One region of the Rhizobacter sp. P2_D12 genome, then DNA from elsewhere that is predicted to be linked to it. Evidence: predicted binding sites of a transcription regulator. Region 1 holds the regulator's gene; each other region holds the start of a gene.
The links. The regulator LexA, encoded in region 1, represses DNA repair genes until DNA is damaged. The targets are predictions, from matches to a motif close to ACTGTATNNNNATACAGT.

Region 2: the regulator LexA is predicted to act here: its motif matches at 2,295-2,312, upstream of recA (recombinase RecA).
Region 3: the regulator LexA is predicted to act here: its motif matches at 4,092-4,109, upstream of imuA (translesion DNA synthesis-associated protein ImuA).

The regions. Positions count from the first base shown of each region.
Region 1 covers NZ_JBFUEB010000057.1:16,690-22,600, forward strand. The annotation lists gene AC1DYN_RS19030 (penicillin acylase family protein) at 1-1,376, shown strand, start outside; gene AC1DYN_RS19035 (isochorismatase family protein) at 1,469-2,023, opposite strand; gene AC1DYN_RS19040 (helix-hairpin-helix domain-containing protein) at 2,038-2,337, opposite strand; gene lexA (transcriptional repressor LexA) at 2,349-3,026, opposite strand; gene AC1DYN_RS19050 (asparaginase) at 3,107-4,039, shown strand; gene AC1DYN_RS19055 (lysylphosphatidylglycerol synthase transmembrane domain-containing protein) at 4,048-4,983, opposite strand; gene AC1DYN_RS19060 (GtrA family protein) at 5,094-5,522, shown strand; gene AC1DYN_RS19065 (class I SAM-dependent methyltransferase) at 5,509-5,911, shown strand, end outside.
Region 2 covers NZ_JBFUEB010000053.1:17,085-22,995, forward strand. The annotation lists gene AC1DYN_RS18170 (hypothetical protein) at 1-119, opposite strand, end outside; gene AC1DYN_RS18175 (hypothetical protein) at 124-363, opposite strand; gene AC1DYN_RS18180 (hypothetical protein) at 502-639, shown strand; gene recX (recombination regulator RecX) at 652-1,125, opposite strand; gene recA (recombinase RecA) at 1,147-2,256, opposite strand; gene AC1DYN_RS18195 (response regulator) at 2,421-3,092, shown strand; gene AC1DYN_RS18200 (sensor histidine kinase) at 3,271-4,806, shown strand; gene AC1DYN_RS18205 (patatin-like phospholipase family protein) at 4,838-5,911, shown strand, end outside.
Region 3 covers NZ_JBFUEB010000074.1:11,984-17,894, reverse strand. The annotation lists gene AC1DYN_RS22350 (AAA family ATPase) at 1-1,050, shown strand, start outside; gene AC1DYN_RS22345 (hypothetical protein) at 1,043-1,741, shown strand; gene AC1DYN_RS22340 (Y-family DNA polymerase) at 1,742-3,268, opposite strand; gene imuA (translesion DNA synthesis-associated protein ImuA) at 3,287-4,084, opposite strand; gene AC1DYN_RS22330 (bifunctional helix-turn-helix transcriptional regulator/GNAT family N-acetyltransferase) at 4,217-5,182, shown strand; gene AC1DYN_RS22325 (YchJ family protein) at 5,179-5,553, shown strand; gene AC1DYN_RS22320 (hypothetical protein) at 5,554-5,911, opposite strand, start outside.

The sequences.
Region 1 (5,911 bases):
GCTGGACCGAGGTGATCAAGGTGAAGGGCCATGCCGACGTCACGCTGACGGTGCGCGCGACGCGCCATGGCCCGGTGATCTCGGATGCCGGCGGCCCGACCGAGGGCCTGACCGGCCCGCCGAACCAGCCGACCTACGCGCTCGCGATGCGCTGGACCGCCCTCGACCCGGACGCGAGCTCGGTCGATACCGGCATCGGGTTCAACACTGCCGGCTCGGTGGACGAGTTCATCGCGGTGTCGGCCGGCTACGTCGCGCCGATGCAGAACATGGTGGTGGCTGACGTGCAGGGCCACATCGGCGAGGTGTCGGCCGGGCGCGTGCCGGTGCGCAAGCCGGAGAACGATCTGAAGGGCCTGGTGCCCGCGCCGGGCTGGGAGCCGCGCTACGACTGGGCGGGCACGGTGCCGGCCGGCGAGACGCCGCGCGAGGTGGACCCGGCGCGCGGCTGGATCGCGACCGCGAACCAGCGCATCCACGCGCCGGACTACCCGCATTTCCTGACCAGCGAATGGTCGCCGCCCTGGCGCCAGCGGCGCATCGAGCAGTTGCTGGCGGCGACGCCCAAGCACACCATCGCCAGCCTGCGCGCGATCCAGGCCGACGAGCTGTCGCTGGCCGCGCTGAAGCTGCTGCCGGTGTTGCAGCAGGCGAAGTCCGACCATCCGCTCGCCGCCGCGGCGCAGCGCGAGCTGGCCGGCTTCGACGGCACCATGGCGGCTGGCCGTGCCGCGCCGCTGATCCTGTGGGCCTGGACGCGCCAGCTGACGCAAGGCGTGTTCCGCGACGAACTCGGCCCGGCGCTGTACGAGCGGCAGATCGGCGGACGCAGCTTCCGCGAGGCGCTCGAAGGCGTTCTGGAACGCAAGGACGGCTGGTGGTGCGACGACAAGACGACCCCGGCGCTCGAGTCGTGCTCGCAGCAGGTGGACGCGGCCTTCACGCGTGCGCTCGACGAGCTGCAGCAATCGCAGGGCGCCGACGTCGCGCAGTGGCGATGGGGCCAGGCGCACCAGGCGCGCTCGGAGCACCGGCCGTTCAGCCGCGTGAAGCCGCTGGCGCGCTGGTTCGAGCTGCGCACGCCGGTGGGTGGCGATACCTACTCGGTCAACGTGTCACGCGTCGGGCTGAAGCCGGACGCGGCCACCGGCGAGCTGTACCTGGGCGAGCACGGCCCGTCGCTGCGTGCGCTGTACGACCTGGGCGACCCGGCGCGCTCGCGCTTCATGCACTCGAGCGGGCAATCGGGCATCGTGTTCTCGCCGCTGTACCGCAACCTGGTCGAGCGCTGGGCGAACGTGGACGACGTGCCGCTGTGGGGCGGGGTGGCCGAGCACACCTTGAGCTTGCAACCGATGGTGCCAGCGGCGAAGTGACCGACGATTCCCGGATTGGCATCCGGACTACGGTCCGTGCCGCCGATCGAGTCCTGTAGCCCGGATGCCAATCCGGGATTCGTCCATCACTTTCAGCGATTCTGCCGAGCCAGTTGCGCGACGATCTCGGCCGTGCCCAGCACCTGGGCACCCTGCGCAACCAGCGCCGCGTTCTGGCGCACGATGATCTCTTCGGCGCTCAACCCCTTGTCGGGCCAGGTGCCATGGGCATCGCCGGCCAGCGTCACGCCGTAGCCCAGCGCGAGCGCCCCCTGCGTGGTGTGCGTGACGCAGCACTCGCTTTGCAACCCGCACACCAGCACGCGGCGCACGCCGGCCTGGCGCAACACCGCGTGGAGTCCGGTGGCTTCGAAGGCATTCATCGCACGCTTGGACACGCGGGCCTCGTCGCCCAGCGGCGCGACGGCCGGATGCAGTTCCCACCGCGGCGTGCCGGGCACGAAGACGCCATCGTCCTCGCAGTGCTGCACGTGGACCACCGGCACGCCGGCCGCGCGCGCGGCCGCGATCAGTGCCGCCGAATGCCGCAGCAGGCGCGCGCCGTCGGCCATCGCGTCGCAGGCGACGCCGTCGAACGCGCCGGCCTGCAGGTCGATCACCAACAAGGCTTGGTCGGTGCCGCCCATCGTCACATCCATCATCACACCTGCCCGAACAAGGCTTTGCGCTGCGCGGTGTACGTCCACCACGGTGCGGCCGCTGCACCCCGCATGAAATCGGTGGCGGCCATGAAGGTGTCGAGCACGCACGGATCCTGGCGCTGCCCGGTGATCGCGCACAGGCGCTGGTAGAGCACGAAGGCATCCTTGCCGCGCAGGTCCTTCGGCTCCTGGATGCCGATCAGGCGCAGGTCGGCGGCGAGGGCCGGGCCGATGTTGGGCAGTTGTTCCAGTGCCTTGCACTCGGCGGCACTCGCCGCCTTCGGGGCCTTGATGACCACGGCAACCTCCGTCAGCTCAGCATGTTGTTGCGGATCAGGCCGACCGCCAGGCCTTCGAGTTCGAAGTCGACGTCGCCGAACGGCACGACGATGGGTTCGAAATCGGGGTTCTCCGGCAGCAGCTCGATGCTGGTGCGGGTGCGGCGGAAGCGCTTGACGGTGACCTCGTCGCCCAGCCGCGCAACGACGATCTGGCCGTTCTTCGCTTCCTTGGCCTTCTGCACGGCGAGCAGGTCGCCATCCATGATGCCGGCATCGCGCATGCTCATGCCGCGCACCTTCAGCAGGTAGTCGGGGCGGCGCGCGAACAGGCTGGCTTCGAGCAGGTAGGTCTGGTCGATGTGCTCCTGCGCGAGGATCGGGCTGCCGGCGGCGACGCGGCCGACCAGCGGCAGCGTGAGCTGCGACAGGCTGGGCAGCGGCAGGCTGAACTGCTTGCCGCGGCTCTGGTTGAGCGCACGCAATGTGTCAGACTGCAGGCGGATGCCGCGCGAGGTGCCCCCTACCAGTTCGATGACGCCCTTGCGGGCCAGCGCCTGCAGGTGTTCTTCGGCGGCGTTGGCCGACTTGAAGCCCAGCTCGTTCGCGATCTCGGCGCGGGTGGGCGGGGCGCCGGTGCGCTCGATCGCGCTTTGCACCAGGTCGAGGATCTGCTGCTGGCGCTCGGTGAGCTTGGGGGTTTCGATCATCGGAGCCTCTGGGGTTGCGTTCGAGGGTTGCGGACTGAACATCCATCCAGTGACTGTATTTTTATCCAGCTTCGTGAAAAATGCAAAGAACTGACGGGGTCATCGTGGTGCTGGGCACCGGCGGCACGATTGCCGGCACCGCGGCCGAGGCGGGCGACAACATCGGCTACACCGCGGCGCAGCTCGGCGTGGCGCAGTTGCTGAAGGCGGTGCCGGCGCTCGCCGGCGTGCCGCTCGAGGCCGAGCAGGTGGCGCAGGTCGACAGCAAGGACATGGACGATGCGGTGTGGCGTGCGCTGGCCACGCGGCTGGCACATCACCTGGCGCGCCCCGAGGTGGCGGGTGTCGTCGTGACACACGGCACCGACACGCTGGAGGAGACGGCCTGGTTTCTTGAACGCGTGCTGTCGCCGGTCAAGCCGGTGGTGCTGACGGCGGCGATGCGGCCGTCGACCTCGCTGCAGCCGGACGGTCCGCAGAACCTGCTCGATGCCGTGACGGTGGCGCAGCACCCCGCGGCGCGCGGCGTGGTCGCGGTGCTGGGTGGCGTGGTGCATGGCGCGGGTGACGTGCGCAAGGTGCACAGTTACCGCATCGATGCCTTCGACTCGGGCGATGCGGGCCCGGTGGCGCGCATCGAGGAAGGGCGCTTGCGCGTGTTCCGGTCATGGCCGGCCGGTGAGGCCTTGGGCGTTGCGCGGCTCGCTGCCCCGGCGTGGCCGCGGGTCGGGATCGTGCTGAGCCATGCGGGAGTCGATGGCGTGCTGGTCGATGCCTTGCTGCAGCAGGGTGCGCGCGGCATCGTGGTCGCGGGCACCGGGCATGGCACGGTGCATCGCGATCTGGAAGCCGCGCTGCTGCGCGCCCAGGCGGCGGGCGTGCGGGTGATGCGTTGCAGCCGTGTCGCGGCCGGACCGGTGCTGGGTCACCCCGGTGATGTGTTGCCCGCGGGGGGCGAACTGTCGCCTTGCCAGGCGCGGGTCGAACTGCTGCTGCAATTGCTCGGCGGGTGAGGGCGGGTTCAGGCGCGGGCACCTTCCAGCAGCGACACCGCCAGCACCCCGCAGGCGACTGCGAACCACAAGGACACCACGCGTATCGCCACCGCCGCCAGCGCCGCGGTGGCCATGGGCACGTCCGTCGAGCGCAGCACGGCGACGATGGCCAGTTCGGTCGAACCGATGCCACCGGGCAGCATCGACGCAGAACCCACCAGCATCGCGAGCGGGTAGGTCGACAGCGCCGCCAGCCAGCCCGTCATGGCGCCCAACTGCGCCAGCAGCAAAGCGAACGACAACGCCGACGCGCTCCAGGCGGCCAGGGCCAGCAACAGGCTCAGGGCGAGGTCCGGCGCGGTCCACCAGGCGCGGGAACCCGCCAGGCCATCGCGCACGCCGCGCAGCAGCCGGGCAAGGCGCGGATGTCCGCTGCGCTCCATGCGTTCCGCGGCGCCTGTCCAGCCCCGCGGCCAGCACGCCAGCCCGACGATCAGTGCCAGCAGCAGCCCGACGAACGCGGCTGCCACCACCAGCAGGCCGGGTTGCGTCAACGTCAGGCAGGCCAGCAGCAGCACGGCGACCAGGTCGGTCGCGCGTTCGAACAGGAAGGCCGAGAACACCTGAGGTCCTTGCACGCCGTGCGGCGCGTGGTAGCGGATTCGCACCAGCTCGCCGAGCTTGGCCGGGCTGATGGTGAAGGCGAAGCCCGCCAGATAGGCGAGCAGCCCGTGCCACGGCCCGAGGCGGTGCGGAAAGTTTCGCAGCAGCCAGCGCCATCGCGCATAGCGCAGACCGTACGACAGCAACGACAAGCCCAGCAACACCGGCAGGAGCTGCAGCAGCGCAGGCAGTGCATGCCGCAGTTGCGCGCCCGAGCCCAGCCACGCGAGCACCGCGCCGTAGGCGGCGGTCAGGCCGAGCAGCGCCAGCAAGGCGCGTGCTGCGACCGTCCGGAGCATGGGCCTGGGCTCCTTGCCGGCGGGCGGAGCAGGTCGGGTCGCAGGGAAGGGCGAAGGCATCGAGGCAGGGGACGGGGCGGGGGGGCGGGTCGGGTCCGGACTCACGGACAATGCTCGCCGTGATCAGGCATTTTCTCACCCGGCAGTTCCTGCGCTTCCTCGTGGTCGGCGCGACCGCGGCTGCGCTGCATTGGTGTGCCAGGTGGCTGCTCAGCCGGTGGCTGTCGTTCGGCACGGCCGTGGCCCTGGCCTATGGCATCGGGCTCGCGACGGCGTTCTGGCTGAACAGCCGCCATGTCTTCCCGGCCTCTTCCAGGCCGAAGCGCACGCAGGCGCGCGATTTCGTTCTGGTGAACCTGCTGTTCTTCCCGGTCGTCTGGAGCGCCGCGCTGGGCGCCGATGCGGCATTGAAGGCCGCCGGCATGCAGCGCCACACGCAGGAACTCGCCCATGCCTTCGCCGTCGCCTTGCCGACGGTTTTCAGCTTCCTCATCTACAAGTTCTTCACCTTTCGCACGGGGCTGCATGCAGAACCATGAGTTGTCGGCGCTGTACCGCATCCGCTTCGCCGAAGCCGGCCTGGCGCGCAAGAATGCCATCTGGCAGGTTGTCTGCCGCGACTTCCTGCAACGCCATGTGAAGCCTTCGGACACCGTCGTCGACGTGGCCTGCGGCCATGGCGAGTTCCTGAACAACATCGTGGCGGCCCGCAAGCTGGCGGTCGACCTGAACGAGGACGCTCGGCGCTTCCTGCAACCCGGGATCGCCTTCCACCTGGCCGATGCCACGCGCCTGGGCGCCATCGTGGAGCGGGAGGCGGACGTGGTGTTCACCTCGAACTTGCTGGAGCACCTGCCCGACAAGAAGGCGCTGGAGCAGTTCCTGGACAACGTGCTGCAGGCGCTGAAGCCGGGCGGGCGCTACCTGA
Region 2 (5,911 bases), on a different contig from region 1:
ACGCACAGGGTGGCCGCGACGAAGCCGGTGACCGAGATCCAGGCGACGGAGTGCAAGGCCCATGAGCCGGCCATGACGACCAGCAGGCAGAACGCGATCGAGATGTTCAATGCGGGCATCGGGTTATCTCAGTCGCACACCGGCCAGCAGCATCGCGATGGCGGCCGCGAGCCAGCCGTAGGACGGAGCCGCTGGTGCCTCGATCCAGGTGGCGTCGCACATGCGAAGCTGGAGGAACACGTCGGTGGTGTAGGCGCAGTCGGGGTCGGTGGCCTGGAACCAGGCGACGAGTCCGAGCAGGGCGACGAGCTGTAGCGCAATGCCGGCCGCGCGCACGAATCTCCGGCGTTGGTTGGGTGTCATGGGCGTCATCCGGGGCGCGGCCAGCGATGCCGCCGGGCCATTGTCTGCATCGCTTCACACTCAACCAACCGGGTCAGTGCCGGGCCTGTGCCGCGACAGTGGTAAAACCTCGGCTCTTTCAACCCAACGGAGATAGGCATGAGCGCCGACAAGGACCGCGGTATCCGCAGACAGAAGCAAAAGCGTGCGAAGGACCTGAAGAAGGAAACCCGCCTCGCCCGCGAAGCAGCCGCCCAGGCCGCCACCGCCAAGCCGGTGAGCAAGAAGGCCGCCTGATCGGGTGCCGCCTCAAGCGGCTTCGTCCAGGTCGCCCTTGACGACCCGGCGGATCACCTCGGCCGAGAAGCCGCGGCTCGCGAGAAAGCGCATCTGCTTCGCGCGCACCGCCGCGTCGGCCGCGGCCACGCCGAACTTGCGCGCCCACACCTCGTGGGCCCGCGCCAGTTCGCTGTCTTTCAGCCTCTGCGCGGTGTCGGCATCGAGCGCGACACCATGCTGCGCCAGCTCCTGGCGGATGCGCAGGTTGCCATAGCGTGCCGCGCGCACATGCACCCGGCTCTCGACGAAGCGCTGCTCGCTGAAGTAGCCCTTGTCGTGCAGCCAGGCGAGCACCTCGTCGACCTGCTGCTCGGCATCGTCCGGCAACGGGGCATCGGGCGTGCGCAGGTGCTGCAGCAGCTTGCGCCGCAACTCCTGCCGGCTGTGCTCGCGCTGTGACAGCAGCTGCACGCCGCGCCCGCGCAGCGACAGCCGTGTCTTCATGTCGCCCGGGCCAGCGCGCTCTTATTCGCGCGCTTCCTTCGGTTCCTTGGGGGCCTTCGGGGCCTTGGCCGGCTTGGACTCTTCGGCCTCGGCACCCGCGCCGGTGGGCAGCAGCGGGATGCCCATCGCCTCGCGCACCTTGTTCTCGATCTCGATCGACAGGTCGGGGTTCTCTTTCAGGAACTCGCGCGCGTTGTCCTTGCCCTGGCCGATCTTTTCGCCGTTGTAGGCGTACCAGGCACCGGACTTTTCGAGCACCTTGGCCTCGACACCCATGTCGATGACCTCGCCTTCGCGGCTGATGCCCTGGCCGTAGAGGATGTCGAACTCGGCGGTCTTGAACGGCGGCGAGACCTTGTTCTTGACGACCTTGACCTTGGTCTCGTTGCCGATGACCTCTTCACCCTTCTTGATGCTGCCGATGCGGCGGATGTCGAGCCGCACCGAGGCGTAGAACTTCAGCGCATTGCCGCCGGTGGTGGTTTCGGGGCTGCCGAACATCACGCCGATCTTCATGCGGATCTGGTTGATGAAGATGACCATCGTGTTGGTCTTCTTGATCGTGCCGGTGAGCTTGCGCAGCGCCTGGCTCATCAGCCGGGCCTGCAGGCCGGGCAGCGAATCGCCCATCTCGCCTTCGATTTCGGCCTTCGGCGTCAGCGCCGCGACCGAGTCGATGACCACCAGGTCGACCGAGCCGGAGCGCACCAGCGCGTCGACGATTTCCAGCGCCTGCTCGCCGGTGTCGGGCTGGCTGATCAGCAGCTCCTGCAGGTTGACGCCCAGCTTCTGCGCGTAGGCCGTGTCGAGCGCGTGCTCGGCGTCGATGAAGGCGCAGGTGCCGCCTTGCTTCTGCATTTCGGAGATGACCTGCAGCGTCAGCGTGGTCTTGCCCGACGATTCCGGGCCGTAGATCTCGACCACCCGGCCGCGCGGCAGGCCGCCGACGCCGAGCGCGATGTCCAGGCCCAGCGAGCCGGTGGAAACCACCTCGATGTCTTCGATCACCTCGCCCTCGCCGAGCCGCATGATCGAGCCCTTGCCGAACTGCTTTTCGATCTGCGCGAGGGCAGCCTGCAGGGCCTTGGCTTTTTCGGTGTTGAGGGTGGCGGCTTTGACGGGGGCATCCATGGGGGCGATCTCCTAGAGTTGCGCGGATTATCGCAAAGGCTGGATGTTTGTACAGTCTTTTCTGGTTCGGCACCCGATATCGATCAAGGTTCGCGCGGGGTCTCTCCCTACAATGACCGCAGCGGTCGCGATGGGTGGGACAGCGGGCCGCACAGGAGGCAGCCATGCGCGTATTGATCGCCGAAGACGACCAGGTGTTGGCCGACGGGCTGCTGCGTTCGCTGCGCAACGGCGGCTACGCGGTCGACCACGTGGCCAGCGGCACCGAGGCCGATGCCGCGCTGTCGGCGCATGAATTCGACCTGCTGATCCTCGACCTTGGGCTGCCCCGGCTGCACGGGCTGGAGGTGCTGCGCAAGCTGCGTGCCCGCGGCTCGGCGGTGCCGGTGCTGATCCTCACCGCCGCCGACAGCGTCGAGCAGCGCGTGCAGGGGCTGGACCTCGGCGCCGACGACTACATGGCCAAGCCGTTCTCGCTGCAGGAGCTCGAAGCCCGCGTGCGGGCGCTGACGCGGCGCGGCCTGGGCACTGCATCGAGCGTGATCAAGCATGGGCCGCTGACCTTCGATGCGACAGGCCGGGTCGCCTACCTCAACGACCAGATGGTCGAGCTGTCGGCGCGCGAGCTGAGCCTGCTCGAGGTGCTGCTGCAGCGTGCCGGGCGGCTGGTCAGCAAGGACCAGTTGGTCGAGCGGCTGTGCGAATGGGGCGAAGAGGTCAGCAACAACGCGATCGAGGTCTACATCCACCGGTTGCGCAAGAAGATCGAGCAAGGGCCGGTGCGCATTGCGACGGTGCGCGGCCTGGGCTACTGCCTGGAAAAGATCGCAGCTTGAACAGGGCCCCCCAGTCGCTGCGCTCCTGCCCCCGAGGGGCGCCGACCCTCGGCCCGGCAAAGCCGGATCCTGGGTCGTGGCTTGATCGGTCGCGCGCTTCGCTTGCTCTGCATGCGCGATGTGCTGTTCGTGGCCCGGATGCCAATCCGGGATCCCGGATTTCATCCGGGCTACGGTCATGAAGGAACAGCGGTCTCTTTTTGGCGAGATCCTCGACTGGATGCTCGCCCCGCTGCTGCTGCTGTGGCCGATGAGCGTGGTGCTGACCTGGCTGGTCGCGCAGGGCATCGCCAACAAGCCGTTCGACCGCCAGCTCGGCGAGATGGCACGCGTGCTGTCGCAGCAGGTCAGCGTGCAGGATGCGGGCGGCGCTGCCGGCCCGGCCAGCCTGTCGGCCAGCTTCGCGCTGCCGGCCAGTGCCGCCGAGCTGCTGCGCACCGACGAGACCGACACGCTGTATTACCAGGTGCTCGGCCTGGGCGGCCAGTACCTGAGCGGCGAGCGCGCGCTGCCGCTGCCCAACGACGAGGACCGCGCCGCCCCCGGTGTCGTGCGCTACCGCGACGACGAGATCAGCAACGAGCCGGTGCGCATCGCCTATGTGCGCGTCGGCGTGCCCGAAGGCCTGCCGGTCGGCACCGACACGCCGCTGGTGCAGGTGGCCGAGACGCTGGGCAAGCGCTCGCGCCTGGCCACCGAGATCATCAAGGGCGTGATGCTGCCGCAGTTCGTGATCCTGCCGCTCGCGGTGCTGCTGGTGTGGCTGGCGCTGGCGCGCGGCATCGCGCCACTGAACGAGCTGCAGCAGCGCATCCGCCGCCGCGAAAGCCACGACCTGAGCCCGATCGACGAGCGCGATGCGCCCGAGGAGGTCTCGCCGCTGGTGCGCGCCATCAACGACCTGCTGACCCGGCTCGACCGCAGCATCGGCACGCAGAAGCACTTCCTGGCCGACGCCGCGCACCAGCTGAAGACGCCGCTGGCCGGGCTGCGCACGCAGGCCGAGCTGGCGCAGCGCGAGATCGATGCCGGCGAGCGCGACCCGCAGGCGCTGAAGAAATCGCTGCAGCAGATCGCCCGCTCCAGCCAGCGCGCCGCGCGCATGGTGAACCAGCTGCTGGCGATGGCGCGCGCCGAGGACGCCTCGCAGGCGCTGCAGCACCAGCCGGTCAACCTGGCGCGGCTGGCCGCCGAGGCGGTGCGCGATTTCGTGCCGCGCGCGCTCGAGAAGCGCATCGACCTCGGCTACGAGGGCCCGGAGCGCGGCCCGGGCCTCACGGTACCCGGCCAGCCGGTGCTGCTGCGCGAGTTGATCCGCAACCTGGTCGACAACGCGCTGCAGTACACGCCCGAAGGCGGCACGGTGACGGTGCGCGCGGTCGACGATCCGTTCGGCCAGGTGGTGGTGGTGCAGGTGGAAGACTCCGGCCCCGGCATCCCGGCCGGCGAGCGCGACAAGGTGTTCCAGCCGTTCTACCGCTCGCTCGGCACCAATGTCGACGGTTCCGGCCTGGGCCTGGCCATCGTGCGCGAGATCGCGCAGCAGCACGGCGCGGAGATCACGCTGGAAGACGCCAACCTGCGCCACCGCCCCGGCCTCAGCGACCAGGCCGGCGCCGTGTTCGGGCCAGGGGCGCGCTTCACGGTGCGCTTCCCGGCCGTCGTGTCGGGCCTGACACCCCCTGCCGAAGCGCCGCAGTCGCATCCGACATAGACTGCTCCGGGTTAACCCGCGGAGTTTCCCGATGGCAGTCCATGAAGCACCCCACCACGGCGAGGCCCCGAACCGGCTCAGCCTCGACCTCGCGCTGCAGGGCGGCGGCTCGCACGGCGCGTTCACCTGGGGCGTGCTCGACCGCCTGCTGGAAGACGAGCAGATCAGCTTCAGCGGCGTCTCCGGCACCAGCGCCGGCGCGCTGAACGCCGCGGTGATGGCCACCGGCTACAAGAAAGGGCGCCGCGAGGGTGCGCGCGAGGCACTCACCGAGTTCTGGCGCGACGTCAGCCGTTCCGGATCGATCTTCTCGCCGTTCTCGGCCAGCCAGACGCACGCGCTGACCGACAACTTCAAGCTCGACAAGCTGCCCGGCTACCAGTGGATGAGCTCGTTCTTCCGCTCGTTCAGCCCGTACGAGTTCAACCCGCTCAACCTGAACCCGCTGCGCGACGTGCTGCGCCGCCACGTCGACGAGGAGGCGGTGCATGCGAGCGGGTTGCGCCTGTTCGTCACCGCCACCAGCGTCACCACCGGCCAGGCGCGCGTGTTCACCGGGCGCGAGATCACGGTCGATGCGCTGCTCGCGTCGGCCTGCCTGCCGTTCCTGTTCCAGGCGGTGCAGATCGACGGCGAGCCGTACTGGGACGGCGGCTACACCGGCAACCCGGCGATCTACCCGCTGATCTACCAGACCGCCGCGCTCGACATCGTGCTGGTGCGCATCAACCCGCTGATCCGCGAAGGCACGCCGACGCGCAGCGAGGAGATCATGGACCGCCTGAGCGAGATCACCTTCAACGCGAGCCTGATGTCGGAGATGCGCGCGATCTCGTTCGTGTCGCGGCTGGTGCGCGAAGGCAAGCTCGACCCGGGCCGCTACAAGGACCTGCGGCTGCACATGGTGGCCGACGACGACGGGCTGGGTCCGTACGGCGCGAACAGCAAGTTCAACACCGACCGCGCCTTCCTCGACGACCTGTTCGCGCTGGGCCGAAGTGCGGCCATGGCCTGGCTGAAGAAGCACCGCGCCGACATCGGCGTGAAGTCGACGCTGGATGTCGACCGCGAGTTCCTGCGCGGCCCGAAGAAGCACAAGGCCCCG
Region 3 (5,911 bases), on a different contig from region 1:
ACCGTGGACGACGAAGCCTTGCTGCGTCGCGGCGTACGGGCGGGGTTGCCTCGCCTGTACAAGAGTTCGTTCCGCGGCACTCCCGTGCAGCCGCACATCGGCATCGAGGCTGCATCGGATCGGGGCGCCGTGTACCGCGTCTCGCTGCTGAACCCGCTGGAGTCTCCGGAACCGGCCTGGACGTTCAAGACGGAACGCCTCGAACAAGGCGCAGACGTGATCGTCTCCGACGGTGTCCGCAACAAGCGCAACCTCAATCCGAAGTCCGGCCTGGCGGCGCTGCGCATGGTCGAGATGGAGCCGGCCAGCGCCGCGGCCGCCCTGCTGGCCGAGCTTCAGCAGTACGCCATCTATTGCCCCAACACGCCGACCCTGCGCGGGATGGTGCCGGACCAGCAGACCCGCGAACCGGTCGGCCTGTCGGGCGGCCGATTGGCCGAGGCCGTGGACGATCTCCGGCATTCGGCACTGGCAGACGACTCCGGCCTGCTGGATGACCTGCTGGGCATGCTGGACTGGGCCTCGGACGTCAACATCACGCGCAGCGCCCAGACCTTGCTGTCGCCGTCGGTGCCTCGGTCACAGACGGTGCTGAAGTTCACCGACCGCTACATGGCGCCCAGCCGGAATGAGCTGACGGCCTATGACGCCAGCGAAGGCGCGCTGTACGTGCTGTACTGTGCCGCCTTGTGCCTCGCGGAGCGCAGCCCGCAGGTGCTGGCCATCGACAACCTCGACCAGGCATTGAACCCGCGACTCGTCACGGCACTGGTGCAGCGACTGCATGGCTGGCTCACACATGGACAGTCGCGCCCTGGGCCGCAAGCTCCAGCGCGGCAACTCCTGTTCACTGCCCACAATCCCGCGGTGCTGGACGGGCTCGACCTGGCCAACGATGACATCCGCCTGTTTGCCATCGGGCGAAACAACCTCGGCCACACCAGCGTCCATCGCATTGCAATGACGCCCGAGCTGGCGGCACTCAACCAGCAGTACCCGCTGTCGCGGCTGTGGCCGATGGGGCATCTGGGGGCGGTCCCGAATGTCTGACCTGCGTATCGCCCTGGTGGCAGAGGGCCCGACAGAGCGGGAAGTTCTGAAGGCGGCGCTGGACGCCATCCTGAGTCCTCGCACCTTCGAGTTGATCCAGTTGCAACCCGAAATTACCCAGCCAAAGTTCGGAGGCGGCTGGGGCGGCGTGCTGAAGTGGTGCAAGGATGTCGCGAAGCGGCACCACGGGCCGCTGAGCGAGGATCCGACGCTGGCCGGCTTCGACGCCATCGTGCTGCACCTGGATGCGGATGTCGCCGGTTTCTCGTATGCGGGCGTGGGATTCGGCGATGACCAGATCGAAGTCCACTGGCTCGGGCTGCCTTGCGCGAATCCGTGCCCTCCGGAGACAGCTGCTGCGAGCGCACTGCACGCCGTGCTGCTGAGTTGGCTCCATCCAGCCTGGCCCGGGCCGACGTGCATCGTGTGGCTGCCGGCCATGAACACGGGCAGCTGGATCGCGGCGGCAACCTTGCCGGCTGGCCATCCCTTGCTGGCAGACCTCGAATGCCGCCTCGACATCGAGGTGCAACTTGCGCAATTGCCTCTCAGGCAGCGCTTTCGGAAGACGCGGGCCGATGTGCTGCGGGCAGCACTCCGAATCACCGCCAACTGGCCGCAGGTTGCCGAACGCTGCAGCCGGGCACGGCAGCTCGCGGGCGATACCCTCACGGCGCTTCACCTCCACTGATCAGCCGTAACGTCCCTGCAGGAACCAGCCCTCGCCTTCAGATTGGTCCGAGAACGGCAGCCGGGCTCGATACAGCCACACCAGGGCTCCTTCGGCCGTCTGTGCGATGAAGTAGTCACGCTCGATCCCATCGCCATCCCACCAGCCGGCCTCGATGCGTTCCGGCCCGGCCAGCAGTTGCAGCGGCTGGCCGTCGAGCAAGGGTTGCGACTGTCGCTCCCCCAAGGGAAGCGCCTGCGGCAGAAGCCACACCGGGCGTGACGCCCCTGCCTGCAGAGGCAGTTCGGTGGAACGCAAGCGCGGTACGGCAGGCCCGCTCTGCGCCGCACCCTCCGAACGGGCCGCGCACACCAGGCTGCCGCGCTCGGGCCGGTGGTCCTGCACCGGCAGCACGCGCTGCACCCGCTCGCGGCCGAGCCGCGCCTGCAGGCGTTCGAGCAGCCGCGTCAGGCCTTCCTGCTCGCTGCGCGGCGTCGGGAACAGCTCGGCATTCGGCGGCGGCTTGCGCGCGATGTCGCTGGCTCGCAGCGCCAGTTCCAGCGTCGGCGCGGCCAGCTGCAGCTGCGACAGCCGCTCGCGCAGCAGCGCCGCCAGGTGCTTCGCATCGCGCGACGGCTCGGCCAGCGCGAGTTCGAGCGTGGTGTGCTGCGGCGTCTGCGCATCGCGCCGCCAGCGCGGCTCGTGCTTCATCTGCAGGCTGAAGCGGCGCACGAAGGCATGCTGGGCCGACAGCCACGCGACCAGCCGCGACAGCAGCACCTGCGAGCCGTGCATCACCTGCTCGGTGGTGTCGGCCCGCGCGAACAGCTCGAGCTCGCTGTGGAAGCGCGCCGGCAGCTCAACCGCCACGCGGGGGTCGGGCCGGTGGCCGAGCGCGGCATCGAACTCGTGCAGCAAGGACTCGCCGAAGCGCCGCGCCAGCCCGGCGCGCGGCAGGCTGCGCAGGTCGCCCAGCGTGTTCAGCCCCATGCCCTGCAGCGCATCCCAATGCTCGTGCCCCGGCCCGAGCAGCCACACCGGCGCGGCATCGAGGGCGCGCTGCAGCGCGGCGGCATCGGCGCAATGCAGCCCGTCGTGCACGCGCGCCAGCAGCGCCGACCCCTGCGCGGTCGGCGTGCTGACGCAGTGCACCTGGTGGCCCAGCGGCTGCAGCGCGTCGCGCAGCCGCTGCAGCAACGCCTCGCGCCCGCCGAAATAGCGCAGGCTGGCCTCGACCTCGACCAGCACGCCCTGCGGCGCCGACAGGCACACCGCCGGCGAGAACGCCAGCGCCGCGTGTGCGATGCCCGTCAGTGCCTGCGCATCGCGCAGCGCATCGGCCTGGCCCAGCAGCAGCTGCGGCGCCAGCGCCAGCGCGGTCGCGCGCTTCAGCCCGGGCTTGACGCCCAGCGCCTGCGCCCGGGCACAGGCATGCACGACCTGGTGCGCCTCGACCAGCGCGACCGGCTGCCCGGCGTGCTGCGCCGGCAGCGTCGCCAGGAAGGACTCCAGCGACAGCAACGGCAGGTGAAGACCGATCCAGAGCATCGCGTGCCCATGGACAGGTCAGGCGAGGTTGACGAAGGTCGCGGCGCGCAGCGGCTGCGCAGCGACCGGCGGCTGCACCGCCAGCTCGCGCGCCTTGCGGGCCGAAGTCGCCGACAGCACCGGCGGCAGCGCCAGCAACAGTTCGTGCGCGAGCGGCGGGCCGCGGCGCTTCAGCACGCGCAGCGCCAGCTGGTCGGCGCCGCCGGCGCGCAGCGCGAGCCGCAATGGCGCGGGGCTGGCCTGCTGCTGCACTGCCACTTCGCGCAGCACGAAGGCCGGGCCGTCGTGCGCATGCGCGGCCACCTGCAGCCGGCGCAGCCGCTCGGCACGCAGCCGCGGCGGCAGCCAGGCCAGCACCGCGCCGACGTGGCCGCTGTGCAGGGCCTGCTCCAGCGCCCACAGCCGGGCATCGACGCCAGCCTCGTGCGGACGGCCGTCGATGCCCGGGATGCCCTGCGTGCCGGTGTCGATCACCAGCAGTTGCTCGGCATCCAACCCCATCTGCAGCAGCGCCCAGGCCGACAAGGCGGCCGGCGGATCGAACAGCATCACCAGCCGGCCGGCCCGCTGCGTGGCCGCGAGGCCGGGCGCCAGCAGGCGGATCTCGCCCAGGCCCGGGTGCGGCAGCAGCAGTTCGGTGAGCGCGCGACGCGGCCAGCCACCGCCAGGCAGCTGGGCATCGAGCAGAGGGAACCCGGTGGGCAGCGCCTGCTCGAGGCTGCGACCCATCTGGTGGCCGCGCCACACACGGGTGTGCAGGCTCTCGGGCAGCGGAGCGCGGCGGGTGGCAGGGGAAGAGATGGCGGCGAATGGCATGGCGACTACTGTATGAGCATCCAGTATAGAGGCCTGTTCTTTTCCCTGCCCAAGGCGTTACAAGTGCGTTTGAATGAGCTTTTAGCAATCCAATAGTTGCTTTTGGCAATCAATTGCTGCAGCATGCGGGACATGAGCCCATCGACAGACACCCGCCGCCGTGCCGATGCCGTGCGGGCCTTCAACCGCTTCTACACGCGGCGCATCGGCGTGCTGCAGGAAGGCCTGGTCGACAGCGGCTTCACGCTGACCGAATCGCGGCTGCTCTGGGAGTTCGCGCACCGCCCGCACGCCACGGCCAGCGAGCTGGCGCGCGCCCTCGACCTCGATCCCGGCTACCTGAGCCGGCTGCTGCGCAGCCTGCGCGAACGCGGGCTGATCCAGGGCACGCCGTCGGCCAGCGATGCGCGCCAGTCGCAGCTGTCGCTGACCGACGCCGGCCGCGCCGCGTTCGCGCCGCTGGACACCGGCTCGCAGCGCCAGGTGCAGGCGCTGCTGGACGGGCTGAACGAGCAATCGCAGCAGCAGCTGCTGCAGGCGATGGACACGCTGCAGCGCCTGCTCGACGACGACCCGGCCCGCCAGGCGCGCCAGCCCTACCTGCTGCGCGCGCACCGGCCCGGCGACCTCGGCTGGGTGGTCGCCCGCCACGGCGCGCTGTATGCCGACGAGTACCGCTGGGACATGCGCTTCGAGGCGCTGGTCGCGCGCATCGCGGCCGACTTCATCGAACGCTTCGACGCGGCGCGCGAAGCCTGCTGGATCGCCGAGCGCGACGGTGCCAACCTCGGCTGCGTGTTCCTGGTGCAGGCGCGCGACGAGGCCACGCAGCAGCCGGTCGAGGGCATCGCGCAGCTGCGCATGCTGCTGGTCGAGCCGTCGGCGCGCGGGCTGGGGCTGGGGCGCCGGCTGGTCACCGAATGCGAGCGCTTCGCGCGCCAGGCCGGCTACCGGCGCATCACGCTGTGGACCAACGCCAACCTGCTGGCGGCGCGCGGCATCTATGCGTCGGCGGGCTACCGGTTGGTGGCGAGCGAACCGCACCGCAGTTTCGGGCACGATCTGGTTGGGGAAACCTGGAGCCTCGAACTGACATGACCTGCCCGTGCGGCCTGCCCCATCCCTACGCCGACTGCTGCGGCCGCTACCACGCCGGCCCGCTGCACCTGCTGGCGTCCGATGCCGAGGCCTTGATGCGCTCGCGCTACAGCGCCTTCGTCAACGGCCTGCCGGACTACCTGCTCGCGACCTGGCACGCGAGCACGCGGCCGGCCCTGCTGGAGCCCGATCCGCCGGGCCTGCGCTGGCTGGGCCTGGACGTGCGCCGGCACGTGGCGCAGGACGCCGATCATGCGATCGTGGAGTTCGTCGCCCGCAGCAAGCTCGGGGGCCGCGCGCAGCGGCTGCACGAGACCAGCCGCTTCGTGCGCGAAGACGGCCGCTGGTACTACGTCGACGGCGAGTTCTGATCAGGCGAACTCTTGGCGCACGCTGGCCGACATCAGCCGGCGGATGATCCAGCCGAGCAACCCGCAGGCCCCCAGCGTCACCAGCACCGCCATCACGCGCGCCGCGGTGACGAAGCCGCCGAACACGCCCATGGCCCGCGGCGGCAGCGCCGTGGTGCTGAGCGTCGTGTCGACCACCGACTGCATCACCTCCTGCTGCAGCCACAGACCCAGCAGGTTGGCGACGATGGCCAGCAGCAGCAGCGCGATGAAGGTGCGGCGCGCCCAGTCCAAGCGCAGCAGCAGGCCGATCGCCGAGGCCAGCGTGGCCAGCGACATCACCAGCCCCGCATTGACCACCCACGGCAGGTGGGCGATC